DNA from 4 places in the Rhizobium sp. KNZ14-9A genome. Region 2 is predicted to be linked to each of the others. Evidence: predicted binding sites of a transcription regulator. Region 2 holds the regulator's gene; each other region holds the start of a gene.

Region 1 (7,481 bases), 580 kb from region 2:
CCGCGAAGACGCAACCGTCGAGAATGGCCTCAACCTGTGGGTCGTCTCCGACAACCTTCGCAAGGGTGCGGCCCTCAACGCCATCCAGATCGCCGAGCTGCTCATCAATCGTGGCCTCGTCAAGCCGCGCAAGCAGGCAGCCTGATACCATTTGTAAACCATAATATGCTAAAGCCCTGCTCGACGAGCGGGGCTTTTTCGGGCAAATACTGCCGTATAAGCGTTCGCTAAAAGGTGATCGTGACAAAGTCGCCGGTGGCTGGCATTCTCTTGCCCGGCTTAAAAGCTATGCAGATCGAGAGCGGGGTTTCTCAATGCGCATGAAAAAATTGATTTTGGCGGCCGCCGCGGCAATGGGCGTCCTCCATACGGTACCGGCGTTCGCGCAGGGTCCCCAATGCGGCAATACCAGCGCCGGTTTCGATGCCTGGGTCGCCGACTTCAAGCAGACGGCAGCGGCCAATGGCGTCAGCCAGTCGGTCCTGAGCCGTGCCTTCGCCAATGTCAGCTATAACAAGCCGACTATCGCCGCCGACCGCGGCCAGAAGAGCTTCAAGCTGTCCTTCGACGCATTCATGAAGAAGCGCGGCGGTGCGGCCGTCATCTCTCGCGGCCGTTCGATGAAAGCCGCCAACCAGGCTCTCTTCGCTTCGATCGAGCGCCGCTTCGGCGTTCCGGCCGGTCCGCTGATCGCCATCTGGGGCATGGAAACCGGCTTCGGCAGCTATATGGGCAACCAGCATACGATGTCCGCAGTCTCCACCCTCGCCTATGACTGCCGTCGCTCGGAATATTTCACCGACCAGCTTTATGCAGCCTTGCAGCTCGTTTCGGAAGGCTATCTCAGCCCGCAAGCCCGCGGTGCTGCCCATGGCGAAATCGGCCAGACGCAGTTCCTGCCACGCAACGTCGTAAGCTACGGCGCGGACGGTGACGGTGACGGCCGCGTCGATATGGTTGGCTCCCGCGCTGATGCGCTGGCCTCTACCGCCAATTTCCTTAAGGGTCACGGCTGGCGTGCCGGCGCCGGTTACCAGCCGGGCGAGCCGAACTTCGTCGCCATCCAGGGCTGGAATGCCGCAACGGTCTATCAGCAGGCAATCGCCTATATCGGTCAGCAGATCGACGGCAACTGAAGAGACGTTCAATAGGAAAATGATACGAGCGCCGCATGCGAATGCGGCGTTTTTCAGCTGCGGATATCGTGGGTTCCGCCGGCAGCCTTGCGCCGCTCTTCCTGCGGTGCCGCCGAAGGAACAATCGGCCCGGCAACGACGCAATTGCGTCCCGAGGCCTTGGCGGCATAGAGCGCCAGATCGGCGCGCTTCACCAGATCATCGAAGTTACGATTGCTCACGGCATTTGCACGCCCCGCGCAGCCGAAGCTTGCCGTAACTCGCAGCCGCTCGCCACTCGGCAGCGCGATGTCAGCAGCCTCGATGGCCAATCGGACACGTTCCGCAACGATCGCCGCATCCTCAGGTGTCGAATCCGGCAGCAATGCCATGAACTCCTCGCCGCCGTGGCGCACCAGCAGATCGAAGGAGCGAAAGCTTTCCCGCGCGACGGCGGCTACGTGCTTCAGCACGATATCGCCTGCGTCATGGCCATATACGTCGTTGATTTTCTTGAAGTGATCGAGATCGAACAGCACGACCGAAATCCAGCGTGATCCATACTCAGCCTGCATCAGAAGCGCCAAAGCGGCAGCCTCGAAGCCACGGCGATTATAAAGGCCCGTCAGAAGATCGGTTTGGGCAGCATTGCGCAGTTCGTTGATGAGCAGTTCACGCTCTTCGGTGACACGGGCGACGAGACGGATGCCCCGAACCGCAAGCGCCACAATAAGGGCAACGAGCAGAACCAGTCCGGATGACAACGCAAGCACGATCGTCATGTGAATGTGCGAGCGCATCGACAGCTTCTGTCCGGTCACATGAATATCATCGGTTACGGAGGCGATTTTCTGCCGCAGGAAATCCAGCCGCTCGTTCTGGATACCAATCCATTTGTCTCGGATCGCCTTGTCCGGCCGCAGCGCACCCGAAACCATGGCCTTTGTGAAGGTATCGGCCCAGACCTCGTCGGGCTGAGCCCTATAGGCAAGGATCTCCCGGACGACAGGCGAGGAAGAATGAAAACGCAGGCGATCCATGCCGTTACCGAGCATCATTTCGCCTTGAACGAGCTGCTCGTGTGACATGGCGGAAAAGTCGGTTTGGTCGAAATAACGCTGGCCAAGGTTGCCGATCAGCCGCTCACCGTAGTAGGTCAGCAGGATACTCATCAGCTCGCTGGATTTGCGCATCAACACGGGATCATGGATCCTCGACGAAAGCGACGAGACGAGACCAAGCTGCTTCAATCCGGCCTGACCATAGATATGAACGGGGTTGCCGCCTTTGCCGTAATAACCTCGATCGACCGCCGAACGCGCCGCAACGATACGGCTGTAAGCAAGACGGAGATCGGAAAGCTGTGACTGCAGACCGAGATCAAGTGTTTCAACGGGCGGGAGACTGGCGTTGAAACGCGCGCGTTCGCTGTCGAGCGCGCTGCGCCTTTCCATCATGGCCGCCCTGGTTATCTCGTCCGGATTGTTGATGTAGGTTCGCGTCGCGACGAGTTCCGCCAGAATCTCATTGGCAGCAATCGATCCTCCACGAGCAAGAACATCGGCAAAGAGATGGTCATTTTCGAGCGCGCGGTACTGCATGAGCGAGGAGCGGATCAACACCACTCCTTCGACAATCATGAAGACGAAGGGCAGCAGAATGGCGGCTAGTACTGCCCTTCTGATATTCTTGAATTTCAGCACTTCGAAATTCATAACTGATCCACGCGCATATACCGCCTGCAAGCGCAGCTTAGTGGAATATCTTAAAAAACTGCTAAAGCGGTCTATCCCTAGATTTCGGGACGGATAAAATCGAGTGTCTCAGAATCCATCACCCAGAGCTCGCCGGTCGAAATGTCGAACCAGACGCCGTGAAGCTCCAGCTTGCCCTCTTCTTCGAGAGCCTTGATATCAGGGAAAGATCTGAGATTGTTGATCGAATTGCGGATGGAGACCCGCTCCAGCGCAGTCTGCCGTTCGGCCGGCGTCATGACGTTGTTGCTGCCAATCTGCTCGGCGGCAGGGCGAACGAGCGACATCCAGCGGCCGATGAAATCACCGGATGATAAAGGCTCAGCATCGGGATCAAGGGCTGCGCGGATACCGCCGCAGCGGCCATGGCCCATGACAACGATATTCTTGACCTTCAGAGCCTGCACGGCGAATTCGAGCGCTGCCGACGTGGAATGGAAATGGCCATCCGGTTCATAAGGCGGCACCATGTTGGCGACGTTGCGGATGACGAAGAGTTCGCCCGGCCCTGCATCGAAGATCAGTTCGGGAGCCGCGCGCGAGTCGCAACAGGCAATAACGAGCGTCGTCGGGTTCTGCCCGTTTTCCGCAAGCTGCCGATACCGGTCGCGGGCATCGGCATATCGCCCGCTCATGAAGTTGCGATAACCGTCCAGCAGGGAGTTAGGGAAGCTCATCATGTCTCTGGATTAGCGCGCGTGTGAGCCAAGATCAACTGCTGCGCTGCAAAAGCCTGAGACCTATTTTTTCCGCCGCTGGGCAGGATGGACGAGGTGACGCATCTGCACCATTGCCATGGGCGTCGAAAGACTGGAGGCATCGCTTGCCAGCATCAGCTCGTTGCTGCCGCGCTTGACAGCGCGCGCCAACACTTCGAACACGCTGGCGGTCGCCAGCTGCAGCGCCTTTTCATCCTCCATTCCCGAGAGCAGGCGAGAGAGAAAAAGGGCGGCAAGCAGGTCGCCGAGCCCATTTGGTGGGTTTTCAACGACACGGTGTTCAGCAAGGAGGGCGTGCCTTCCGGAGAGATAGAGATTGCCGGTGCCCCCCGCCATCATCGGCACCGCCGATGTGACCAGCATGCGTGAGGGGCCGAGCGAAAGAGCGGCCTCCATGACCGCGTTGTTGTCATCGAGTGCCGCGCCTGAAAGCCAGGCAAGTTCGTACCGGTTCGGCGTTGCGAGCGAGGCAAGCGGTATCAGATGGTCACGGATCGCCTCGGCTGTCGCTTCCGGCACGTAGAGGCCGCCGAGATCACCCATGACCGGATCGCAGACATAGAGCAGCTCCGGATTCTTCTCGCGCAAGGATGCAACGAGTTTCGCGACGGAACGGGCCTGGGCTGCGTTGCCGAAGTAGCCCGACAAGACGGCCTTGACCTCGCCGATCCACGGCGCGCGGATGAGATCGTCGATCGCCGCCTCGAAATCGGCCTCGGCGAAGGTCAGCCGTGTCGAGCGGCCATGGCCGGGATGCCAGGGCAGCACGATCGTCGGCAGCGCCCAGACCTGATGGCCGAGCGTTTCCAGCGCAAAGACAGCAGCACGATTTCCAACTGACCCCCGCACGACATGGCTGGAGATGACGATGACTGCGCCCGCTGCGTTTTCCGACATGGCATCCGAATCCGAATTTCGACCGCCGTTGATGATCTTTTTGACGAGGCGCTGTCAACCATTCTTCACGGGAGCGTGGAAATGTGCGGCGGGACGAAAAAGCCGGATAAAGTCATTTCGCCGTCGATTGGCATAAAACGACCTAAGAGCTTTCGAAATCTCTCGCCAGCATAGCCAAAAAAGCACGAAAACTACTTTTCGAAGCGCTCTTTTAAGGATTCTTTCGAAGAACCTTCTGCTACCTTGCCCACATCAAAACAATCGGGGGGATGATCCATGGCCACCAGAAACAATCCAAAACGGGAAAAGCAGATCGAGAGCGCGCGCAAAATCGCGGCCGCGACCGGCGAACCCCATCTCGATCCCGAAATCCTCTTCGGCCGTGCCAGCGGCGACGACCTCGAACTCTACACGCCGGAAATGCTTGCGCTTTCCGCCGTACACTCGGCAGCCGAGCTCGGCGCCTGGAACGGCAAGGTGCCGCGCGTCAGCATCGACACGGTCGCCGATGTCACGCCCGATGGCGTTGCAATCTCCATTCTTTCGGTGACGGATCACAATAAGCCCTTCCTCTACGAATCCGTCATGGGTGAGGTGACCAGCACCTACCGCGACATCTACATGGCAGTTCATCCGATCCTGATCCTGGAAGACGGCAAGGCTCCGGAACTCTATTCCGCCGATGTGCCGAGCGACCCGGCAAAGCGGGTGAGCCACATCCAGCTTCACATTTCGCCTCTGAGCCCCTCCCAGGCCGCCGACCTGATCAAGCGGATCAAGGCGGTACTCGAGCAGGTAGAGCTTGCCGTTTCCGACTGGAAGCCGATGCTTGCCCGCGTCGATGAAGTGATTTCAGAGCTTTCGAATTACAACGCCAGCCGCAAGAAAGCCGACCGTGACGAGGCCATCGCCTTCCTGACCTGGCTGCGTGACGAGAACTTCACCTTCCTCGGCATGCGCGACTACGTCTATTCCGGCAAGGGTCCCGATTCCAAGGTCGAACGCGACAAGGGAACAGGCCTCGGCATTCTCTCCAATCCCGAGGTTCTTGTTCTGCGCACCGGTAAGGACGCCGTGACGACGACGCCGGAAATTCTCGCCTTCCTCGATGGTCCCGATTTCCTGATCGTCACCAAAGCCAACGTGAAATCCATTGTCCATCGCCGCGCCTACATGGATTATGTCGGCGTCAAGCGCTTCGACGCACAGGGCAACGTAACGGGGGAACTCCGCATCGTTGGCCTGTTCACCTCGACAGCCTATACGTCCTCGGCCACCGAAATCCCGCTGCTGCGGTCCAAGATCGAAAAGGTGAAGGAGCATTTCGGCTTCGACCCGATGAGCCACTCCGGCCGCATGCTCGACAACACCTTGGAATCCTATCCGCGTGATGATCTCTTCCAGATCGATACCCCGCTGCTCGCGACCTTTGCAGAACAGATCAACGACCTCGCCGATCGCCCGCGCGTGCGGGTGCTGCCGCGCATCGACCATTTCGACCGTTTCGTCTCGGTCATCATCTTTGTGCCGCGCGAGGAATATGACTCGATCGTGCGCGAACGCATCGGCGCCTATCTGAAAACCGTCTATGACGGCCGTGTTTCCGCCTATTATCCGGCCTTCCCGGAAGGTGGAGTGGCTCGCGTTCACTTCATCATCGGCCGCTCGGGCGGTAAGACGCCACGCATCCATCAGGCCAAGCTCGAGGAGACGATCCGCCAGATCACCGCGCGCTGGGACAGCCGCTTCGAGATGCTCGCCGGCCCCAAGGCGCCGAAGCTCGGCGTCAGCAACGCCTTCCAGGAAGCCTTCACGCCGGATGAAGCGGTCGGCGATCTGCCCGACATCGCCGCATGCGCCGCCGGCGAGCCGATCCGCATCGAATTCTACTATCGCCAGGACGATGAACGCGGCCGCATCCTGTCGCTGAAGATCTTCCATAGCGGCGAGCAGCTGCCGCTGTCGCGCCGCGTGCCTCTACTCGAAAACCTCGGCTTCAACGTCCTGAGCGAACGGACCTTCGATATCGAAGTTCCGGCCGCCGACAGCGCCATCAACATTGTCGTGCTGCACGACATGGAACTCGAGGCTCGCAGCGGTGCGGACATTGACCTCGCACGTTTTGGCGCACCGCTCGAAGAAGCCTTCGTCGCAGCCTTCAGTGACACGATCGACAATGACAGCTTCAACCGGCTGATCCTGTCGGCCGGTCTCTCGGCCCGCGAGGTTAGTGTGCTGCGCGCCTATGCGCGCTATCTGCGCCAGGCCGGCATCGCCTATTCGCAGGATTATATCGCAACCACCCTCGACAAATATCCTGTTATCGCCGCTTCGATCTTCCGCCTGTTCCACGACACGCTCGATACGAAGCTGTCGGAAAAGGCGCGTATCAAGAAGCTCGCCGAACTGCATCAGGCAATCGAAGCCGAGCTTGCCGACGTGCCGAGCCTGGATGACGACCGTATCCTGCGCCGCTATGTCAATATCGTCGATGCAACGCTGCGCACCAATTATTTCCAGCGCAATGCCGATGGGACACCGAAGGCGATGCTCGCCTTCAAGCTCGACCCGTATCTGGTCGACGGCCTACCGGAACCGAAGCCTTTCCGTGAAATCTTCGTGTATGGCGTGGAAGTGGAAGGCGTGCATCTGCGCTTCGGCCGCGTTGCCCGTGGCGGCCTGCGCTGGTCGGACCGCGCCGAGGACTATCGTACCGAAGTTCTGGGCCTCGTGAAGGCGCAGCAGGTCAAGAATGCTGTGATCGTGCCTGTCGGTGCCAAGGGCGGTTTCTATCCCAAGAAACTGCCGATCGGCGGCAGCCGCGATGAGGTCTTCAATGCAGGCAGGGAAGCCTACAAAACCTATATCCGTACGCTGCTTTCCATCACTGACAATATCTCCGGCGCCGACATCGTCCCGCCTGATAACACGGTGCGTCTCGATGGCGATGACCCCTATTTCGTCGTCGCTGCCGACAAGGGCACGGCAACCTTTTC
Region 2 (7,481 bases):
GCTTCTCGAAGATCATGGCGAGCATCTTGCCGGCGAGCGGCTTGTCGGCCGTGCCGGCCTTGAAAGCCTGCTTTCGCAGCTTGGCATCGTCCATGATGGTTCTGAGGTCGGATCCGGTGACGGCGGAAAGATCGAGGAAGTGTTTGGGGGAAGCCATTGTTCGTTACCTGCTACGCCCGCCGGCGGGCGGGGCATTGTCCTATCAAGCGGTCTTCTTGACCTTGGCGGCACGGATGTTTTCGGCAGCGCGTTCGAGACGGGAAAGACCCTCGCGCGCCTCCTCGGCGGTTACGACCAGCGGCGGCAGCAGGCGGATGACATTATCGCCTGCCGGGATCGCCAGAAGATGGGCTGCGCGGATTTCCTTCAGCAGCTCTGCCGAGGGAATGGCAGCCTTGACGCCGAGCAACAGCCCTTCGCCCCTGATATCTTCGATCACGTCGGGATAGCGATCCTTGAGCGATGCAAGGCCCTGGCGGAAGACGAGAGTGACATCACGCACATGCTGCAGGAAGCCCTCGGCCAGGATGACATCGAGCACCGCGTTACCGACAGCCATGGCCAGCGGGTTGCCGCCATAGGTGGAACCATGCGTGCCCGCCTTCATGCCGGAAGCGGCCTCTTCCGTCGCAAGGCAGGCGCCGAGCGGAAAACCGCCGCCGATGCCCTTGGCAACCGCCATGATGTCGGGCGTTATACCCGACCATTCATGAGCGAAGAGCTTGCCGGTACGGCCCACGCCGGTCTGCACCTCGTCGAGGATCAGCAGCAGGCCATGCTCATCGCACAGCTGGCGGAGCGCTTTCATGAATTCGGACGTTGCCGGGCGGACACCGCCCTCGCCCTGCACCGGCTCGATGAGGATGCCGGCGGTCTTGTCGGTAATAGCGGCACGGACAGCCTCGACATCGCCAAAGGGCACCTGATCGAAACCAGGGGTCTTCGGGCCGAAACCTTCGAGATATTTCTCCTGGCCGCCGGCGGCGATGGTCGCCAGCGTACGGCCGTGGAAGGCGCCATCGAAGGTGATGATGTGGAAGCGCTCCGGATGCCCCTTGGAGAACTGATAGCGGCGCGCAGTCTTGATGGCGCACTCGAGAGCCTCGGCGCCTGAATTGGTGAAGAACACCTTGTCGGCGAAAGTGGCATCCGTCAGACGCTTGGCAAGCTTCTCCTGCCCCGGCACTTCATAAATATTGGAGAGATGCCAGACCTTGTCGGCCTGATCCTTGAGAGCGGCCACAACGTGCGGATTGCCATGCCCCACGGAGGTAACGGCAACGCCCGCTCCGAAATCCAGATATCGCTCGCCCGTTTCGGTGATCAGCCACACGCCTTCGCCTCGCTCGAACCGCAGCGGGGCACGAGAATAGGTATCATAAAGCGGCGAGGCTTCAGCCATGGCGCAATCTCCTGGTCAGGCTCTAAGGCAACGGACTCCGGCTAAGAAAACCAGGCCCGAAAAATCAAAAATGCCGCCTTGCGGCGGCAGGGAGCACTATTTACTTTTCGCACTGCAATGTCAACAAAACTGAAGATTTAGCACATGCGTCAAGCCTCAAATCAGACTTGCAGGTCTATCAACAGCTAATGTTGCAGAAATGACTCTCCGGGGAAGCAAGTTGGGGAAAACCCTGAATTCGGATTCATCGGATTCACGCGAACTCTTGTCACAGAGTCAGGCTCACACTAGGTTAAAGTTCAATTACTAGACTGCATGCGGCGGAACTAGTCACCAAAATTGATCAGGCGTTTCTTGCTTCGGAGACTTCCGAGGCAACGGTGAGGGATTCTGCCATCACCAACGCGAAAGGTGGAGACAGGGCAATGAACTGGACAGACGAGCGTGTCGAGAAGCTCAAGAAGCTTTGGTCAGAGGGGCTGAGCGCCAGCCAGATCGCTGCGCAGCTTGGCGGAGTGAGTAGAAACGCTGTTATCGGCAAGGTTCACCGGCTCAGTCTTCCCGGCCGCGCCAAGGCCGGCGGCACGGCAACCGCTGCGCGCGCAACGAAGCGCAATACGTCGGCTCCACGCGCCCCGAACTATGCGTCTCGCATCACCACCCGCACCGTTACCCGCCAGCAGGGCGCAACGATGCTGAAGGAAGAGATCGAGATCGAAACGGTCGAGGAAATGGAATACGTGCCGGCCAAGAATGTGGTCGTGCCGATTTCACGCCGCCTTGGCCTGACGGAACTGACGGAGCGCACCTGCAAGTGGCCGGTCGGCGATCCGCTGAAGGACGACTTCTACTTCTGCGGCTGCGACTCCCCGGATTCCTCACCCTATTGCAACTATCACCAGCGCCTCGCCTACCAGCCGGTCAGCGAACGCCGCAAGGCTGTCCGGGTCGCCTGACCGCGCCTTCTCAACAGATGCAGCATCCGCCGCCCCTCTTCGCTGACGCGCAGAGGGGCGTATTTTTTAGTCGGCACAGGAGGGCTGGAAAACCGCTCCTGACCACGACTATCTGCCGGAGGCCGATCTCCGCCGGTCGTTCACCATGCCTGACAATGCGAAGTTATGTGGCCAACGCCACCAATGCGTTTCAGCCCTAAACTGGCATAGAATGGTGGTCCTGGCGCTGTAACGCGATTTTCTGATACAGATGCCGTATTCCCGTGGAGTAGCATAGCGCAAACAGTCACTCAGGGGTGCCAATGGAGATCGATCCAAAGCGGATGACAATGGGGTTCGTCGGGACGGGCACGATTACCGAGGCCGTCGTCACCGGATTGGGCAAGACAGCGTTTCGCGACACACCGGTAGTGCTGTCACCGCGCAACGCAAGCGTCGCCGCCCGCCTTGCGGCGGCAAACCGGAATGTGTCGATCGCTTTGGGGAACCAGGATGTTCTCGACCGATCCGATCTCGTATTTGTGGCCGTGAGGCCGCAAATTGCCGAGGAGGTCATCCGCTCGCTCCGATTTCGGCCGGGCCACCATGTCATCAGCTTCGTCGCGGCCACGCCAATGGATCAACTGCTGGCGTGGATCGATCAGCCAGTTCGCCTGAGCCTGGCAATTCCACTTCCGTACATCGCAGATCTTCAGGGCGCGACTGCGATCTACCCGCCCGACGAGGTTTCCCACGCCCTCTTTTCGGCGCTCGGAACGGCGATCCAGGTTGAAAACAGACCTGAGTTCGAACTTCTCGCGGTGGCGAGCTGCCTGATGGCCACCTATTTCGGCATCCTGGACGAGACGTCGACCTGGCTGCAGAGCCAAGGGCTTTCGAGAACGGCTGGCGACGCCTACCTCCGTCAATTGTTTTCCGGCCTCGCCCATGCTGCCCGTTCGAAACCTGTCGCGAGTTTTGATGAACTCATCGGCGAGCATTCGACCAAGGGCGGATTGAATGAACAGGTGCTCGAAGACTTTCGCGATTTCGGTGGCACTGCGGCTCTGCAAAAGGCTCTTGATCGAGTTCTCGCACGCATTCGTCTGTAGAAAGCAGGTTCTCTCGAGGTCCGCTTTCGGCGCCTGGTGTCGGCTTTCATAAGAAGCTAGGGGTGTCAGATAGACAAGCGGGCCGCCCGGCGAAACCGAGCGACCCGTTCGTGACCTCCGATCACTCGGATCAGGCTTCCATGGAATATCCCGCGCCGCGGACGGTGCGGATGACATCCTGCATGTTGGAGAAGTTCAGCGCCTTGCGCAGGCGGCCGACATGGACGTCGACGGTACGTTCGTCCACGTAGATATCGTGGCCCCAGACGCCATCCAGAAGCTGCGAGCGGGAGAAGACCCTGCCCGGCGACGACATCAGGAATTCGAGCAAGCGGAATTCGGTCGGGCCGAGGCGGACTTCGCGGCTCTTGCGATGAACGCGATGGGTTTCGCGATCGAGCTCGATATCACCACACTTCAGAACGGTGGAGAGAACCTCCGGACGGGCGCGACGCAGCATCGCCTTGACGCGAGCAACAAGTTCCGGCGTGGAGAAGGGCTTGACGACATAGTCGTCCGCGCCGGTCGAGAGACCGCGAACGCGTTCGCTCTCTTCGCCGCGTGCCGTCAGCATGATGATCGGCAGACGCTCGGTCTCCGGCCGCATGCGCAGCCGGCGGCAGAGCTCGATGCCGGAAACGCCCGGCAGCATCCAGTCAAGGATGAGCAGGTCCGGCGTGCGCTCCTGAAGCCGGATTTCGGCCTCGTCGCCACGGAGGATCGTATCCACCTCGAAACCTTCAGCCTCGAGGTTGTAGCGGAGAAGCACGCTCAGCGCCTCTTCATCTTCAACAACTGCAACTCTTGGGATCATGCGTGTCAGTCTCCTAATGCATGATCCTTAAACCGGGGGTGATTTAAGCAAGGGACCATGCAGAAACTTGGAATTGGCTGCGACCTTTGCGCGCCCCAGCGCAGGGCGCGCACGCAATTGGCAGGTCCGGATTACTCCGTCACCGCACCGACGGTATTGGAGCTGTCGTCCTTCGGACGCTCACCTTCCGGCTGGGCGCCGGTTGCCATGTAGTAGATCGTCTCGGCGATGTTGGTCGCATGGTCACCGATACGCTCGATGTTCTTGGCGCAGAAGAGAAGATGCGTGCAGCTCGTGATGTTGCGCGGATCTTCCATCATGTAGGTGAGGAGTTCGCGGAACAGCGAGGTGTACATCGCGTCGATCTCGTCGTCGCGCTCGCGGATGGACTTGGCCTTGTCCGCAGAACGCGTCGTATAGACGTCGAGCACTTCCTTGAGCTGGACGAGCGCCAGTTCGGAGAGATGCTCGAGACCGCGGGCGAGCTTGCGCGGAACGCCGGTGCTTTGGACGGCGATGACGCGCTTTGCGGTGTTCTTGCCGAGGTCGCCGACACGCTCGAGGTCGGCAGCGATGCGGATCGAACCCATGATCTCGCGAAGGTCGGAGGCCATCGGCTGGCGACGGGCGATCGTGACGATCGCCTTGTCGTTGATTTCGCGTTCCGCGTGATCAAGGATCACGTCGTCGGAAATGACCTTCTGGGCGAGCGCAGTGTCGCCGTTGACCAGCGCACGGACGGCCTCGCCGACCATCTGTTCGGCAAGACCACCCATCTCGGAAATGCGCCGGGACAGGAATTTCAGATCGTCATCGTAAGCGGAAAAAATATGTGTCGATGCCATGGGGCTTTGTCCTCGAAAATCGGGAAGGCTTCACATCGCCAAAATCAGCCGAACCGGCCCATGATATAGTCCTGGGTGCGCGGATCGTCGGGATTGGTGAACATCTTGTCGGTGTCGTTTTCCTCGACCAGGTTGCCGAGGTGGAACATTGCCGTACGCTGTGATACGCGCGCGGCCTGCTGCATGGAATGCGTCACGATGACGATCGTGTAGTTTTCACGCAGCTCATGGATCAGCTCTTCGACCTTTGCAGTCGCGATCGGGTCGAGCGCCGAGCAGGGCTCGTCCATCAGGATGACTTCCGGGCTGACGGCAACGGCGCGTGCGATGCACAGACGCTGCTGCTGACCACCGGACAGGCCGGTGCCGGATTCATGCACGCGATCCTTGACCTCATTCCAGAGGCCGGCGCGCTGCAGGCTCGTCTCGACGATCTGGTCGAGGTCGGCCTTGGACTTGGCAAGGCCATGGATGCGCGGTCCGTAGGAGACGTTTTCATAGATCGTCTTCGGGAACGGATTCGGCTTCTGGAACACCATGCCGACGCGGGCGCGAAGTTCGACCACGTCGATGTCGGGATCGTAGATATCGTCGCTGTCGAGCGTGATCTTGCCGGTGACGCGGCAGCCATCGATCGTATCGTTCATGCGGTTCAGCGACCGCAGGAAGGTGGACTTGCCGCAGCCCGACGGGCCGATCAGGGCGGTCACGGTGTTTTCGCGGACGTTCAGATTGACATCGAAAAGCGCGCGCTTCTCGCCGTAATAAACGGAGACATCCTGTCCGATCATCTTATACGGGACGTTGCTCATTTTCTGGTCCAGCGCCTTCTCGACTGCAGCTTCCGTCAACATGTTCATGATCTCTACTCCGTTTACCAGCGGCGCTCAAAGCGACGACGCAAGAGGATAGCTCCCATGTTCATGACGATCAGGAACAGGAGCAGGACGATAATGGCACCCGAGGTTCTTTCCACGAATGCGCGCTCGGCTTCGTTGGCCCACATGTAGACCTGAACCGGAAGTGCCGTGGAGGGATCGAGTGGACTGCTCGGCGCCTGGGCGACGAAGGCGACCATGCCGATCAGCAGCAGCGGCGCAGTTTCGCCGAGTGCGTGGGCAAGGCCGATGATCGTGCCGGTCAGGATGCCGGGCATTGCAAGCGGCAGCACGTGGTGAAACACCATCTGCATCTTCGAGGCGCCGAGGCCGAGGGCAGCCGCGCGGATCGACGGCGGCACGGCACGGAGTGCTGCACGCGTCGCGATGATGATCGTCGGCAGCGTCATCAGCGTCAGCACCAGACCACCGACCAGCGGCGCCGAACGCGGCAGGCCGGCGAAGTTGATGAAGACCGACAGGCCGAGCAGACCGTAGACGATCGACGGAACGGCGGCGAGGTTGTTGATATTGACCTCGATCAGGTCCGTCAGCTTGTTCTTCGGCGCGAATTCCTCAAGGTAAATCGAGGCGGCGACGCCGATCGGCAGCGAAAGCACGAGAACGATCAGCATCAGGTAAAGCGAGCCGATGAGGGCGACGCCGAGACCTGCGGCTTCCGGACGGCTGGAATTGCCGTTGACGAAGAGGCCGGTGTTGAACGTCTTGTTGAGAGCACCGCTCGCCTTCAGCTCATTCATCCAGGCAACCTGCTTGTCGTTGACCTTGCGGTTCTTCTCATCGACCGAAAGATTGATCTGGCCTTTGTTGGCGCTGTCGATATTGGCATCTGCAAGCACTGTAACATTGACGGTCTTGCCAATGATCGACGGGTCGGCAACGACCATGTCGCGCAGCTGAATGGGCGCACCCTTGGACAGCATGCTGGACGCATCGCGCACGTCAGGACGGCTTGCGGCATTGATGCCGAGCTGCTTGACGATCGCGTCGCGCAGCAGAACCGGATAGTTGGCAGCGACCAGCACCGAAGGGTCGGTCGCACGCTTGTTGTCCGGGTCGATCGTCTTCTCGGTGAATTCGATCGGCAGCGTGATCGACGTCTGCAGGAAGGCCGTATAGCCGTTGCTGATGACCGTCCAAAGCAGAATGAAGAGGAAGACGAGGCCGAATGCTATGGCTGCGATGCCATAGGCCTGGAACCGGCGCTCGGCAGCGTAGCGACGCTTGATGCCGATATCGCGACGCGCGGGCGCCTTGGAAACGGTGACGCCGGCGACGGGGGAAACAATATTCGTCATTCGTACTGCTCCCGATATTTGCGCACGATGTAGAGCGCGTAGATGTTGAGGCAAAGCGTGATGCAGAACAGCGTGATGCCAAGTGCGAAGGCAACCAGCGTCTGCGGCGAGGTGAACTCAAGGTCGCCGGTCAGCTGGTTGACGATCTTGACGGTCACTGTCGTCATCGGCTCAAA
Region 3 (7,481 bases), 1.7 Mb from region 2:
CTTGGTCGAGGGTTCCGCCATCGAAACCGACGTGACGCAGGCTGATCAGGTCAAGCACCTCGTCGATCAGGCCGTCCGCCTGCATGGTCGCATCGACGTCATCGTCAACAATGCCGGCCTCATGCCGCACTCGCCCCTGGAGCGCGGCAAGATCGACGACTGGGACCGGATGATCGACGTGAACCTCAAAGGCGTGCTCTACGGCATTGCCGCCGCCCTTCCCCATATGAAGGAACAGAAGAGCGGCCATATCATCAACGTCTCCTCGGTCGCCGGCCACAAGGTCCGGCCCGGCAGCGCCGTTTACGCGGCGACCAAGACTGCCGTCCGCGTCATCTCGGAAGGCCTGCGCCAGGAGGTGAAGCCCTACAATATCCGCACGACGATCGTCTCGCCCGGTGCCGTTGAGTCCGAACTGCCGCAGAGCGTTACCGAGGCCGATGTCGCGGTCGGCATTGCCGATTTCTACGAACGCTACGCCATCCCGGCCGACAGCTTCGCAAGGGTGGTCGCCTTCGCGATGGCCCAGCCTGACGATGTCGATATCAACGAGATCCTGTTCCGGCCGACTGCGCAGGAACTCTGACGGGAACAAGCTGGCAGACGAAGCAACCTTCAGCACAAAGTTGCATAAATGCCGCAATGCCGCAGCCGATATCATCGGGCTGCGGCGTCGCTCTCCCCTTTGAGCCGATCATTTGCTATCCGTATCCGCGAAGAGCATAGGCGCATCGAGGTAGACTTTGCCTAAGTAAGTACCGGTCTCAATCCAGTTTCACCCCTATCGCCGGATAGCCGCGGGCTATCGGCGGTTGAACACGTTCATCGGGTGGCGGCAAGAGACCGGTTTGGCATTGTTCCGAACGCCAGTGCAGCTCCGCTGTCTCTGCTCTTCACCCATCCGAAAGCATCGCCACGCCGCGCCCTCATGGGTTTTCTCACGCGCCATCTTGGTGGACTTCCGAACGGAAGACCAAGATACTATGTGCTATGCACTTCGGGTCCGATGGACCATTACCCCGAAAACCGCCCCTCAGCCCTGGATTGCCTGTGGCGGATGCGGCGGATTGAGAGCCTTTCAATCGAGTGACAAGATCCGGCTGAACGCCAATGGCCGCAAGCTGGATGCCTGGCTGATCTATAAATGCCTGGCCTGCGACGAGACCTGGAACCGGCCGCTCTTCGAGCGCAAGAATGTCCGCGACATCGATCCGGCAACGCTCGACGCACTCCAGTCCAACGATGTCAAATGGATCCGCGCCGAAAGCTTCAACCTCGACGCATTGAAACGCAAGTCGCAGCGCGTCGACGAATTCCCTGAATTCGAGATCGGCAAGCAGGTGCTGCGCGAGGCCGCCGACTGGACGCGGCTGGAGATCGAACTGGCGGTGCCCTTGCCTGCGGGCACACGTCTCGACCGTCTGCTGGCATCCGAGCTCAAGCTTTCGCGCACGCGGCTTCAGACGCTGCACGAGAAGGGCCTGCTCCGGACGAATTCCGATCGCGCCGACATCCTGCGGCGGCGTGTCAGGACCGGCATCGAAGTGGTGGTCGATCTTGCGACCATCGCGGATCGCGAGCTCTCCTGGGGACCCTTGGCGACCGGCAGTCCCCGATAGCCTGTAACGCGAAGGCCCGTATACCGGGCCTTCGTCATTTCAAAGTCCATTCCGCGCAACTGACGGACGTCAGTGCGATGCCGGCGACGTGGCGAGCGATACCGCCGCCTCATGCACCGGCCGCCGCCCGGCAATCCGGCGCGGCTTTAGCCGGTCCTGCGATGTCAGGGGATTATCCGTATCGATGGACCGGAAGAGCGCCTGCAGCTCCGGCTCCTCGACAAGTAACGCTGCTTCCGCCGGAGAAATCCAGATCTTCTGCCTCTCGGCATATTCGCGAAAATGCGCGGCCTCGCTCTCCAGCCGCAGCAGATGAACAGAAACCGTCAGCGGCGTCTCGTGATCCTTCAGATAGGTGTAAAAGCCGAGCGGCTTCTTCCTGACCCTGCCGATGATCCCAGCCTCTTCGAAAGCCTCGCGCTGGGCGCAGCGATAGGGCCTCTCCTTTCTTCCGAGAGTGCCCTTCGGGATCACCCATCGTCCGGTATCGCGGCTGGTGACGAGCAGTACGCTCAGCCTCCCGCCTCGCTCGACGCGGCAGCAGATGGCGCCGCACTGGTCGATCTCGCGGCGGCCTGTCTTTGCCGGGGTTTCCTCATTCAATTCAGATAAATGCCTGGGTAAATGCATGGTCCGCTCGTTGTCTCCTTCTCCTTGCATGGAGAATAGAGCGCAACATCCGATCGAAAATAGTGACCCCTAAAATTAGGGTATCCGATACATCGAGCGGACCCCTGCCCTTAGGCAAACAGGCTTGCAATCCCATAGCAGGCGGCCGCGATGGCAGCGGCAGCCGGCATGGTGACCACCCAGGCGATGACGATGTTGCCCGCAACACCCCAGCGCACGGCCGACAGGCGTCGCGCGGCACCGACACCGATGATCGCTCCGGTGATCGTGTGCGTCGTCGACACGGGAATGCCGAGCCAGGTCGCGGCAAACAGCGTCAGCGCCCCGCCGGTCTCGGCGCAGAACCCCTGCATCGGGTTGAGCCTGGTGATCTTCGAGCCCATCGTGTGAACGATCCGCCAGCCGCCGAAGAGCGTGCCGAGCGCCATGGCCGACTGGCAGGAGATGACCACCCAGAGCGGCACATGGAAACTCGGGCCGAGCTGCCCCTGGCTGAAGAGAAGAACGGCGATGATGCCCATGGTCTTCTGCGCATCGTTGCCGCCATGTCCGAGCGAATAGAGCGAGGCCGACACGAACTGCATGAAGCGGAAGGTGCGGTCGACGGCAAAGGGCGTCTGGCGCACGAAGATCCAGGAGACGACAAGGACGAAGAACAGCGCGAGCAGGAAGCCGATTGCCGGCGACATGAAGATCGCACCGACCGTCTTCAACAAGCCGCCCCAGACGATGGAACTGAAGCCGACCTTCGCCCAGCCGGCGCCGACGAGCCCGCCGACCAGCGCATGCGACGACGAAGAGGGAATGCCGAACAGCCAGGTGACGATATTCCAGACGATCGCCCCCATCAGTGCCGCAAAGATCACCTGCGGCGAGACGATGGCCGGATCGATGATGCCGGTGCCGAGCGTTTCGGCAACATGCAGGCCGAAAAACAGGAAGGCGATAAAATTGAAGAAGGCCGCCCAGCCGACGGCATATTGCGGCCTCAGCACCCGGGTGGAAACGATGGTCGCAATCGAGTTTGCCGCATCATGCAGCCCGTTCAGGAAATCGAAGAACAGTGCCACACCGATCAGCCCGATCAGCAGCGGAAGGGAGAGAGAGGCTTCCATCAGACGTTCTCGATAACGACGCCGCTGATTTCGTTGGCCACGTCCTCGAACCGGTCGACGATCTTTTCCAGATTGGAGTAGATCTCGCTGCCGATCATGTAGGCCATGGCATTGCCGCTGGCGCCATGCCGGCGATAGAGGTCCTTGAGCCCCTCGTCATGCAGTTCGTCGGAGCGGCCTTCGACCCGGGTGATCTCTTCGGCGATGACAGCCAGCCGCTGCGCATTCGCACCCATCTTGTTGAGAAGCGGGATTGCTTCCTCCATCAGGGCCGCCGCCTTGACGATCTCCCCGCCCATCTCCTGCATCAGCGGGTCGAAACTCGTCTGCTCGAACAGGCGGATGATCTTCACCGTCTTGTGCATCATGTCGATCGCATCATCCATGGACTGGATCAGATCCTTGATGTCGCCGCGGTCAAAGGGCGTGATGAAGCTGCGCCGGACAGCAACCAGCACTTCGCGGGTGATGTCGTCAGCCTGGTCTTCCAGTGCGATGATCCTGTCGCAATTCTCCTGAACCGCCTCGCCCTTCAACAGCTTTTCCATAGCATGGGCGGCTGCGACGACCGTCTCCGAATGCCTGCAGAACATCTCGAAGAAGCGGTCCTCCCGCGGCATCATCTTGCGAAACACGCTCATCATCTCGGGCGATCCTTCCTGAACCGGGGACTGTCGTAGAAGACTGTCATAAATCTGTCATAAAGCGTCGCAGGCAATTGATCGAAAAAGTAAAATTTGACAATGCTAGATGTCATGAAATCCCGCAAAAAAGGCGCAAAATCCTACGCCGGACCCTCAAAGCCCCTGCTGAAGCAGCTTGCAGAAAGACCCGAGAAGCTTTTCTCCGGCGCCTTTCGCCAGCAATATGGCGCGCTCTGCTTCCGTTACCGAAACGGCGGTGCCGAGACTGATCACTCCGAAATCGAAGTCCTCGTCGTCACCACGCGCGACAGCGGCCGCTGGATCATTCCCAAGGGCTGGCCGATGAAAAAGAAGAAGCCGCATGAGGCAGCCGCCATCGAGGCCTGGGAGGAAGCCGGCGTGCGCGGAACGGTAAGCAAGCAGCCGGTCGGCCGCTACACCTATCTGAAGGAGCTGGATGACGGCGACGTCGCGCCCTGCATCGTCGATATCTTCCAGATCGAAGTGGAGCATACGCAAGGGCAGTTCCGCGAAACCGGCCAACGCATGCTGGATTGGGTGAGCCCCGACGAAGCGGCACGGCGCGTGCGCGAACTCGAATTGAAATCCCTGCTCGTCGATTTTCACCCGCGGCACGGCAAGCGGCAGCGCAGGAAAAAGGGCTGAGCCGCAGCTGTTGCTGCCCGCCATTTACGGCGTGGTTTACGGTAACGTACTTCTCCCGAAATCGGGCCTGTGAAAGGCTTTTCCTCGTAAAATTGACCGAAACGGGAGAGAGCCATGAGGTGGTCAAAGCCTGCACCTGCATTAGTGCCTGTCCGCATTGCCTGCCGTGCCGCCATCGCCACGCTGGCACTTGCGCTCGCCTCACAGGCCGGGGCGCAGACGGCCAAGCCGGTCACCGTCGACAATTTCGCCCGTGCCGAATCCGATCTCTATTTCCGCAATGCGGTGAAGGACGGCGGCGGCAAGACCGGTATCTTCAACCATCATCGCGAACCGATGGACATCGATCATCAGTCCGTGATCCGGGCCAACCGCGATACGCTCTATTCATCCGCTGTCATCGATCTCGATGCCGGGCCGGTCACCATCACGCTTCCGGACGCCGGCAAACGCTTCCGCTCGATGCAGATCATCAACGAAGACCATTACGTAGTCGGCGATGTGAAATATGACGCCGGCAGCTACACCTATGATCGGGCAGCGGCCGGCACGCGCTACATCCTCGTCGGCACCAGGACCCTCGTCGATCCCAACGACCCCGATGATGTCAAGCAGGTCCATAATCTCCAGAACGCTCTCACCATCAGCCAGGCAAATGCGGGAACGTTCGAGATCCCGGACTGGGACAAGGCGAGCCAGAAGAAGGTCCGTGACGCGCTGATCGTGCTGGGCACGACCATTCCGGATTTCAAGGGCGCCTTCGGGGCCAAAGATCAGGTCGATCCGATCCGCCATCTCATCGGCAGCGCCGTCGGCTGGGGCGGAAATCCCGAGAAGGACGCGACCTACCTCAACGAGACGCCGCCGAAGAACGACGGCAAGACGGTCTACCGGCTCTCGGTCAAGGATGTTCCCGTCGGCGGCTTCTGGTCGGTCAGCGTCTACAATGGCAAAGGCTACTACGAGAAGAACAAACTCAATGCCTATACGCTGAACAATATCACCGCTGACAAGGATGCCGACGGTTCAGTCAAGGTGCAATTCGGCGGCTGCGACGGCAAGATCGCCAATTGCTTGCCCGTAATGAAGGGCTGGAATTACACCGTCCGCCTCTACCGCCCACGCCAGCCGGTCCTCGATGGAAGCTGGACATTTCCGGAACCGCAACCGGTGGGGAAGTGAGGAGCACAAACCGCAGGCTATATCGAACCGGCCCCCACCGGCTTCCTGGTTTACTGCCGGTCGCCGCGTTTCTCCTGCGACATAAGCTGGCTAAGCGTGGCTGCCGGGATCGCATCGGCTGCATAGGTGAAGGTGCCGGATGATCTCACCTCCTCGGCCGCCCGCAGCAGTGCACCAAGTGCAGCGCGTGCAAAGGACCCGCCGACACTCACTCGGCGCACGCCTGCCGCCGAGAGTTCGGCAACGCTGTAGCGCGGCCCCTTCAGGCCCATCACCACATTGACGGGCTTGTCGACCGCGGCGCAGACGGTTCGGATGGCGTCGATATCAGGCAGACCGGGCGCATAGAGCACATCGGCGCCGGCTGCCGAGAAAGCCTGCAGCCGCTTGATCGTGTCATCGAGATCGGGCCGCTCCCAGAGAAAATTCTCTGCCCTCGCCGTCAGCAGGAAAGGAAGCTTCCGCGCCGCCTCCGCCGCGGCCTGCACGCGCTCGACAGCCTGAGAGAGATCATAGATCGGCCTTGCCGGATCGCCGGTGGCATCTTCGATCGATCCGCCGACCAGCCCAATCGCAGAGGCCAGCCGGATCGTTTCGGCGCAGATCTCCGGTGCTGCGCCGAACCCGTCTTCGAGATCGGCCGATACGGGAAGATCGGTTGCCCCGACGATCTCGCCGGCATTGTTGAGGATTTCGTCGCGCTTCAGGCTCGCAAAGGAATCCCGCTTGCCCTTGGAAAAGGCATAGCCGGCGCTGGTCGTTGCCAGAGCCTCGAAACCAAGGCTCGTCAGAATCCGGGCCGAGCCGGCATCCCATGGGTTCGGAATAACGAATGCCGCATCCCGCTGATGCAATGCCCTCAGTTGATCGAACTTCGCCTGTTGCTCCGCCACAACTCTCCTCCTCCGCAAATGACAATGAGGCCAGACTAGTAGTCGCGAACAAAATGTGAACGATTTTGTGCCGCCTACTCGGATTTTGCTGGTGGCTGCGGCCACCCATCAGTTGCGTAGCCGATACCCCGTCTTGAAGATCCACCCGAGCGTGCCCAGGCAAATCACCAGAAACAGCGAGATCATGCCGAGGCTGACCAGCGGGTTGACGTCAGCGATGCCGTAAAAACTCCAGCGGAAGCCGCTGACCAGATAGAGCACCGGATTGAAATGGCTGACCGCCTGCCAGAAGGGCGGCAGCATGTTGATCGAGTAGAAGCTGCCGCCGAGGAAGGTCAGCGGCGGCACGACGAGCATGGGGATGAGGTTCAGCTGCTCGAAATTCGTCGCCCAGATGCCGATCATGAAGCCGAACAGGCTGAAGCTGATCGCCGTCAGCAGGAAGAACAGCACCATCATGAAGGGATGCTCGATCCGGACATCGACGAAGATATTGGCCGTCACCAGGATGATGACGCCGATGAGCAGCCCCTTGGTGGCGGCCGCCCCCACATAGCCGATCAGGATTTCCGTCATGGCGACGGGGGCCGACAGGATCTCGTAGATCGTGCCGGTGAATTTCGGAAAATAGATGCCGAAGGAGCCGTTGCCGATGCACTGGCCGAGCAGCGTCAGCATGATGAGACCGGGCGTGATGAAGGCGCCGTAGGAGACGCCCTCCACCTGCTGGAT
Region 4 (7,481 bases), 230 kb from region 2:
ATGATATCCGCATCCCGCATTCGGTCGTGCTGACGCGCATCAGTTCGATCATCACCACGCGTGCATTGCTGGCGGTCAAAGGTCTGCTCGCAAAGCAGCATGTCAATGTCATCGACACGGCGCTGATCGAGCGCGCCGCCTATCGCGACATGTTCGTTTCAGGCGGCAGCCTCTATACCATGGATCCTGCCCGTGTCAGCAATCTCGACAAGGCGCAAGACAATGCCCGCTTGTTGGCAGACGATGTTCTTCGTCTCGCACCGCCGAAAGCAGCCCGCGCCAAGTCTTCCAAAAAGGCGGCTGAGGTCCTTAAGAACGCCGCGTAACGCATTCCTCAGCGCTTGATTGACGCCAGCAAACGGCTGCCGCAAAGGTAGCCGTTTCTGTTTTGAATATCCTCACAAAGCTCTTTGTTCATGTTTTGTTCTTGACTGAAATGCCAATCTCGGTATGCTCCTCCTTGTCGAAACAAGGAGGCGGGCGATGTAGTCCGTAGTTCAAATGCCTCATTTTCCACTCGATCCGAATAGCGCAGGCCCCCAGAAGAAATCCAATCTTGGCGGGGAATTTCACGACAGGATTTTCTTCGCGCTTCGCCCAACCATCGAAGCTGCATCCGAGGCGCTGGACATCGCGCAAGTGTATCGCAATAGACATGCTCTGACCGGACCCTCGCGGCCGAACGCAGTGCTTCATGTCACGCTGAACGGCATCGGCGCCTACCGTCGGCTCCCGGATGATATCGTGTTCGGCGCTGAACAAGTTGCCGCGGCAGTGCGTGCCCAGCCGTTCGAAATTGTGCTCGACGAAGCCATGAGCTTCAAGCATCCCGGCCAGCCGCAAGCCTTCGTCATCTGCGGCAGGCAAGAAAACGAAGGCCTGCTGGATCTTCGCAACCAAATTCAAGAAGGTCTCTACGAGGCTGGACTACCCTATAATGTCGGCGGACATCTGACGCCGCACATGACAATGCTCTATGATCGCAAGACTGTTCTGCCTGAAAAGCTTGACCGACCCGTACGCTGGACAGTCCAGGAGTTCCTGTTGATCCACAGCATCTACGGGAAGAGCGAGCATCACGTCATCAACCGCTGGCCTCTGCTCGGCTGAGCTGCGCTTGCACCGCGGGTGGGGATTCGCATAAAACTCCCCACTCAATATGTACATGCGGAGCAAGACAGTGGACCTTTCAGAGATCATCATCCCGGGCGATACGCCCGGCATCGAATGGCGGTTGCCCGTCATGCGTTTCAAGGGAAGCGATCCGGCGGCGCCCAAGGTCTATATCCAGGCCGCATTGCATTCCAATGAACTGCCGGGAACCGCGCTTGCGCATTTTCTCTGCCTTCAACTCAGGCAAGCCGAAAACGAAGGACGGATCGCCGGCGATATCACGCTCGTGCCGCAGGCAAATCCGATCGGGGCGGCGCAATCGCATTTCGGCGAGCTGCAGGGCCGGTTCGATTTGGGATCGCGGACCAATTTCAATCGGGACTTCCCGCTGATCTCGGTTCGCGACCGGGAGGAGTTGCTTGACGGTCTTGATTATTATCCGGCTACGGATCGATTGAAGCGAGAGCTGATTCATATGGCGCTCGGAGCCGATCTGGTGCTCGATCTGCATTGCGATGATGAATCGCTGCAATATGCCTATATCGACGAAGCCTTCTGGCCGGAAGCAGCGGACCTTGCCAATGCGCTCGACATGGAAGCGGTGCTGCTTTCGGATGGCGAAAGCTCCGCCTTCGAGGAAGCCGTCGGTTTTGCCTGGAAATATGAGGTGCCGGGCGAGCGCAAGGCCAAGCTTCCGGGCAAGCTTTCGGTGACGGTGGAACTGCGCGGTCGCCGCGAAGTCTATCCCGATATGGCCGAGAAAGATGCCGAAGGCCTGCTGCAGTTCCTGATCGGGCGCGGTGTTGTCAACGGCGGGGCAGCCGGAGACAAGACCTTCTCCGGACCAGCCGTGCCGCTCGACAATGTCGAGATCGTGCGTGCGCCGCAGGGCGGTACCGTGCTCTTCCACCGCAATATCGGCGAGCGTGTCTCGGAAGGAGAGCTTCTGGCGACGATCGTCACCCGGCCCGGTTTTGCCGAGGGCGATATCGACATCCGGGCGCCGCAGGACGGGCTATTTCTTACCCGCACTTCCGACCGGCTGGTGCGCCGGCGCGGTGACCTGATGAAGATTGCCGCCGACAAGCCGAGCAAGGCAACGCGAAAGGCCGGCACGCTGGAAGACTGAACCAGCGTTCTTTTCCACACGCGGATGTAAGGCTCCGGGCAACTGTCACACAGGCTTCAAGAAAATCCGCCAAGCCGTTGCAGACATGTTGCGAAGGAGCTTTCATGCCGCATTACGACATTGCGATCGTCGGCGCGGGAATTGTCGGGCTGGCGCATGCGCTGGCGGCGGCAAAGCGCGGCAAACGGGTCGTCGTTGTTGACCGCGACGCACAGGCAAATGGCGCCTCGGTGCGCAATTTCGGCTTTGTGACGGTGACCGGCCAGCAGGCCGGCGACTGCTGGGACAAGGCACGCCGGGCACGCGATATCTGGGCCGATATTGTCGATGACGCAGGCGTCGACGTCCTGCAGCGCGGGCTGCTCCTTGCCGCAAGGCTCGACGAATCCGAAGCCGTGATCGACGCCTTCCTGCGCACAGAGATGGGCGAAGGCTGCGAAAGACTGACGATCGAGGAGGCACGGCGGCTTGTGCCGGCACTGCGACCGGAAGCGGGGCGCTTCACACTCTATAGCCCCCATGAACTGCGGGTCGAATCCCGCACGGCCGTTCCACTGCTCGCCCGCTATCTCGAAATCAAATATGGCATCGAGTTCCGCCGCTCGACAGCAGTGAGCGCCGTCGAGCCGCCGCGGATCGAGACGTCAACCGGCCTGATCGAGGCGGAGACGGTGGTTGTTTGCCCCGGCGACGATTTCAAGAGCCTGTTTGCGGATCGGATCGCTGCATATAACGTCACACGCTGCAAGCTGCAGATGATGCGTGTCGTGCCGGCGCAACGGGTCTCGCTCAGCACCGCCGTCATGTCCGATCTCGGGCTCGGGCGTTATCTCGGTTATGCCGAGTTGCCTGAAGCGACTGCCCTGAAGGCGCGGCTTGACCGGGAGTTCAAGCCGGAGCGGGAAAACGGCATCCACCTGATCGTCACCCAATCGGAAGACGGATCGCTGATCGTCGGAGACAGCCACCATTACTCCGAAACGCCCGATCCCTTCGGCCTTGAGCGCATCGACCGGCTGACCCTCGACGAGATGGACGCCGTGCTCAACCTGCCGGGCCGCTTCATCGCCGAACGCTGGGTCGGCACCTATGCCTCCTCCCCGGACCGCTGGCGGTTCACCGACAAGCCTTCCGATGCGCTGCGTATCGTCGTGGTGACGGCAGGCTGCGGTGCCTCGACCGCCTTCGGCATCGGCGAAGAAACCATCGAGGATCTTTACGGGAGCGCAGCATGACGCAATTCAAGGCAGTGGTCTTCGACTGGGCCGGCACAGTCATCGATTTCGGCTCCTTCGCACCGATGGGTGCCTTTGTAGACACCTTCGGCAAGTTCGGCGTCGAGGTGACGATCGCCGACGCACGCAAGCCGATGGGGCTCCCGAAGCGTGCGCATATCGCCGCGATGCTGGCCGAACCGCATATCGCCGCCCGATGGCAGGCGGTGCAAGGCGCGCTTCCGGACGAGGCGGCCATCGACCGCGTTTACGAACTCTTCGTGCCGCTCAACAAAGCTGTCGTGACCGATTACTGCGCGCTGGTGCCTGGCGCGATCAAGACGATCGAATACCTGCGCGAGCGGCAGATGAAGATCGGCTCGACGACAGGCTATACGCGCTCGATCATGGAGCGCGTGCTGCCGCTTGCCGCTGAACAGGGTTATGCACCCGACAATCTGATCTGTGCCGACGATCTGCCGCTTGGCCGACCGACGCCGATCGGCATGTATAAATGCTTCCTCGACCTGATGGTCTATCCGGCCTCTGCGGTCCTGAAGGTCGATGATACTGAACCCGGCATTGCCGAGGGTGCCGCGGCAGGCTGCGTTACCGTTGGCGTGACGCTCTCCGGCAACGAGGCGGGTCTGACGCCTGAAGAGGTGGATGCACTTTCGCCGGAGGCGCGAGCCGAGTTGCACAAGCGGATCGGCGAGAAGCTGATTGCTGCCGGCGCCGACTACGTCATCGAGACCGTGGCCGACCTGCCAGCACTCATCGAAGAGCTCGAGGGATAAAGGCCAGACGGCGTTTGCAGCGCTTATCCAGCGTGATATCTCCCTTGGAAAACAGGGAGATCGAACCGGCATGGCCATCACCATCTACGGTATCAAGAACTGCGACACGATGAAGAAGGCCCGTAGCTGGCTGGACGAACGCGGCGTCGCCTACGACTTTCACGATTACAAGGCCGTCGGCATCAACCGGGCGCACCTGGAACGATGGATCGACGATGCAGGCTGGGAAACGGTGCTGAACCGCGCCGGCACGACCTTCCGCAAGCTGCCGGACGCCGCGCGCGAAAATCTCGACCGTGAAAAAGCGATCGCCCTGATGCTCGACCAACCATCAATGATCAAGCGGCCGGTACTGGAAACCGGCGACAAACTGCTGATCGGCTTCAAGCCAGAGATTTACGCGCGGACATTCGAGGGCTGAGCCATGTCCAAGACCACCCGCGCCACCCAGTTTCTCACGCAGGCTGGCGTCACCTTTACGGTTCATGCCTATGACTATGATCCAAACGCCGAGCGCGTCGGGCTGCAGGCGGCCGAAGCGCTGGGCGAGGAGCCGCACCGCGTGTTGAAGACGCTGATGGCTGAGGTGGACGGAAAGCCGGTCTGTGTGGTCGTGCCCTCCGACCGCGAGGTCAGCATGAAGAAGCTCGCCAGTGCCTTCCATGGCAAATCGGCCAATATGATGAAGCCGGCCGACGCCGAGCGGCTGACGGGATATCATGTCGGCGGCATCAGCCCTTTCGGGCAGAAGAAGATCGTACCAACGGCGATCGAGGAAGCCGCCCTTGCCGAACCGCTCGTCTATATCAATGGCGGGCAACGCGGGCTGCAGGTACGGCTCGATCCGACGGAGGCGTTGACGGCACTGAAGGCCGCCGCCGCACCGCTGATCGCCTGATCAGAGGAAGCGGTCCAGCAAGACGGCAATCGTCTTCGCCTCGCCTTCGGCAAGCTTGCAGCCGATATGAGTTTCGATCGCTTTGCCATAGACGGTCCACATGCGCTCCCGAAGCTGCCGGCCGGCATCAGTGATCACCACCCAGCGGCCGCGCCCATCCTGTGCGAAGACCTCGCGACCGACTAGGCCCTCTCTTTCCAGCCGGTCGATCAGGCGGGAAAGATTATACTGCGCCAACAATGTCCGCTCCTCGATCTCATAGGGGCGCAGCTTTCCTGATTGCGAGCGTGCCAATTCCCAAAGCACATCGTACCAGGCAAGCGGCGGCATGCCGGCCGCCTTAAGATCGGCTTCGATCACGCCAAGCAGCCGCTCGCGGGCGCGCATGAGGCGCGTCCAGGCTGAGACGACGGCTTCGCTCGGCTTCTTCATATTCGCAGACATAAATGCAATTACATCTATCTTGAATCTCATCGCAAGCGATATTAGATGCATTTACATGCATATTAACCGACCGATCCTTTGCAAACCACCAGGAGACTTTCATGAGCAGGCTCACCCTCATCAGTCATCACCTCTGCCCCTACGTGCAGCGCGCCGCGATCACGCTCCTCGAAAAGGGCGTGCCATTCGAGCGCATCAACATCGATCTTGCCGACAAGCCGGATTGGTTCCTGAAAATCTCACCCCTCGGCAAGGTGCCACTGCTCCGGATACAAGAGGACGATGGCCGCGAAGAGGTGTTGTTCGAAAGCAGCGTCATCTGCGAATATCTGGAGGAAACGCAGGCGGGTGCTGCCCTGCATCCCACCGACGCGCTGACCCGCGCCCGCCATCGCGGATGGATGGAATTCGGCTCTTCCGTACTTTCCGATCTCTGGGGCTATGAGACGGCGCAGGATGCTGCGCAACTGGAGGCCAAGCACAAGGCGCTTGTCGCCAAATTCGCGACGCTCGAGGGCGCGCTGGCGGACGGACCCTATTTCGCCGGGGCTAACTTCGGCCTCGTCGACGCGGTCTTTGGGCCGATCTTTCGGTACTTCGATCTGTTCGATACGCTCGGCGACAGCCCCATCTTTGACGGGCTCGAGCGGGTCAAGCGCTGGCGCAAGGCGCTGTCCGAGCGGGCAAGTGTCCGGGGCGCCGTTGGCGAAGACTATCCGCAGCGCCTGATGGAATTCCTCGAGAAGCATGACTCGATCCTGCTCAGGCTGCCCGCCGCTGCTTGACGCGCACGCACAAGCGGCCGGACATGCATCCGGCCGCTTTCAAATCGGATTCGGCGCGCTTCATTTTCGCCGTAAAGGGGTCTAAGTCTTTCACCTCCCGTCGCAGATATCAGAAGGCAGGTTGACCCATGACGTTTATGCCCCAGAGCCACAGCTCCGTCGATCCCGGCAAACTCGAGAAACTTGCGGAAGTCGCCATCAAGGTGGGCCTGCAGCTTCAGCAAGGGCAGGATCTCGTCATTACCGCACCCGTCGTGGCGCTGCCGCTGGTGCGATTGATCACCAAACACGCCTATCTCTCGGGCGCTGGCTTGGTTTCGACCTTCTATTCCGACGAGGAGACGACGCTTGCCCGTTATCAGTATGGCAGCGACGAAAGCTTCGATCGGGCTTCCGGCTGGCTTTATGACGGCATGGCGAAAGCCTACGAAAAGGGTGCCGCCCGCCTCGCCATTGCTGGCGACAATCCGATGTTGCTCTCGGAGCAGGATCCCAGCAAGGTCGGCCGCGCCAATCGCGCCAATTCCACGGCCTATAAGCCGGCGCTGGAGAAGATCTCCAACTTCGACATCAACTGGAACATCGTCTCCTACCCCAACCCCTCCTGGGCGAAAGTCGTCTTCCCCGACGATCCGGAAGCGATCGCCGTTGCCAAACTCGCCAAGGCGATCTTTGCGGCGTCGCGCGTCGACGTGCCTGATCCGATTACCGCCTGGTCCGAGCACAATGCCAATCTGCGCAAGCGCTCGTCCTGGCTGAACGGAGAGCGTTTCGCCTCGCTGCATTTCACCGGGCCAGGCACGGATCTGACCGTCGGCCTCGCAGACGGCCATGAATGGCATGGCGGCGCCTCGACGGCGAAGAACGGCATTACCTGCAATCCGAATATCCCGACCGAGGAAGTCTTCACCACGCCGCATGCACTGCGCGTGGAAGGCCACGTGTCCAGCACCAAACCGCTCTCACATCAGGGCACGCTGATCGACAATATCCGGGTCCGCTTCGAAGGCGGCCGTATCATCGAGGCCAAGGCCTCGCGCGGCGAGGAAGTGTTGAACAAGGTACTCGATACGGATGAAGGCGCGCGCCGGCTCGGTGAAG

Evidence for each region. Region 2 encodes PhoB, which activates phosphate uptake and scavenging genes when phosphate is short. Its sites were predicted from a motif close to TGTCATNNANCTGTCAT; they were not measured.
Region 1: the regulator PhoB is predicted to act here: its motif matches at 4,538-4,554, upstream of ACR9ZQ_RS26085 (NAD-glutamate dehydrogenase).
Region 3: the regulator PhoB is predicted to act here: its motif matches at 4,050-4,066, upstream of ACR9ZQ_RS14195 (DUF47 domain-containing protein).
Region 4: the regulator PhoB is predicted to act here: its motif matches at 2,286-2,302, upstream of ACR9ZQ_RS24425 (TIGR03364 family FAD-dependent oxidoreductase).

What each region holds. Positions count from the first base shown of each region.
Region 1 covers NZ_JBPGXB010000002.1:3,890,990-3,898,470, reverse strand. The annotation lists gene ACR9ZQ_RS26110 (aspartate-semialdehyde dehydrogenase) at 1-145, shown strand, start outside; gene ACR9ZQ_RS26105 (lytic murein transglycosylase) at 315-1,136, shown strand; gene ACR9ZQ_RS26100 (GGDEF domain-containing protein) at 1,190-2,815, opposite strand; gene ACR9ZQ_RS26095 (carbonic anhydrase) at 2,908-3,549, opposite strand; gene pdxY (pyridoxal kinase PdxY) at 3,610-4,485, opposite strand; gene ACR9ZQ_RS26085 (NAD-glutamate dehydrogenase) at 4,762-7,481, shown strand, end outside.
Region 2 covers NZ_JBPGXB010000002.1:3,314,395-3,321,875, forward strand. The annotation lists gene argF (ornithine carbamoyltransferase) at 1-157, opposite strand, end outside; gene ACR9ZQ_RS23245 (acetylornithine transaminase) at 203-1,402, opposite strand; gene ACR9ZQ_RS23250 (GcrA family cell cycle regulator) at 1,828-2,358, shown strand; gene ACR9ZQ_RS23255 (pyrroline-5-carboxylate reductase) at 2,661-3,449, shown strand; gene phoB (phosphate regulon transcriptional regulator PhoB) at 3,580-4,263, opposite strand; gene phoU (phosphate signaling complex protein PhoU) at 4,395-5,108, opposite strand; gene pstB (phosphate ABC transporter ATP-binding protein PstB) at 5,153-5,968, opposite strand; gene pstA (phosphate ABC transporter permease PstA) at 5,983-7,305, opposite strand; gene pstC (phosphate ABC transporter permease subunit PstC) at 7,302-7,481, opposite strand, start outside.
Region 3 covers NZ_JBPGXB010000002.1:1,565,528-1,573,008, reverse strand. The annotation lists gene ACR9ZQ_RS14215 (SDR family oxidoreductase) at 1-586, shown strand, start outside; gene ACR9ZQ_RS14210 (DUF1062 domain-containing protein) at 984-1,619, shown strand; gene ACR9ZQ_RS14205 (NUDIX hydrolase) at 1,689-2,222, opposite strand; gene ACR9ZQ_RS14200 (inorganic phosphate transporter) at 2,360-3,364, opposite strand; gene ACR9ZQ_RS14195 (DUF47 domain-containing protein) at 3,364-4,008, opposite strand; gene ACR9ZQ_RS14190 (NUDIX hydrolase) at 4,120-4,674, shown strand; gene ACR9ZQ_RS14185 (DUF1254 domain-containing protein) at 4,831-5,856, shown strand; gene ACR9ZQ_RS14180 (isocitrate lyase/PEP mutase family protein) at 5,907-6,749, opposite strand; gene ACR9ZQ_RS14175 (ABC transporter permease) at 6,858-7,481, opposite strand, start outside.
Region 4 covers NZ_JBPGXB010000002.1:3,548,359-3,555,839, forward strand. The annotation lists gene ACR9ZQ_RS24410 (AAA family ATPase) at 1-326, shown strand, start outside; gene ACR9ZQ_RS24415 (2'-5' RNA ligase family protein) at 502-1,110, shown strand; gene ACR9ZQ_RS24420 (M14 family metallopeptidase) at 1,181-2,242, shown strand; gene ACR9ZQ_RS24425 (TIGR03364 family FAD-dependent oxidoreductase) at 2,347-3,477, shown strand; gene phnX (phosphonoacetaldehyde hydrolase) at 3,474-4,253, shown strand; gene ACR9ZQ_RS24435 (ArsC family reductase) at 4,324-4,674, shown strand; gene ybaK (Cys-tRNA(Pro) deacylase) at 4,678-5,151, shown strand; gene ACR9ZQ_RS24445 (MarR family winged helix-turn-helix transcriptional regulator) at 5,152-5,595, opposite strand; gene ACR9ZQ_RS24450 (glutathione S-transferase family protein) at 5,697-6,380, shown strand; gene ACR9ZQ_RS24455 (aminopeptidase) at 6,509-7,481, shown strand, end outside.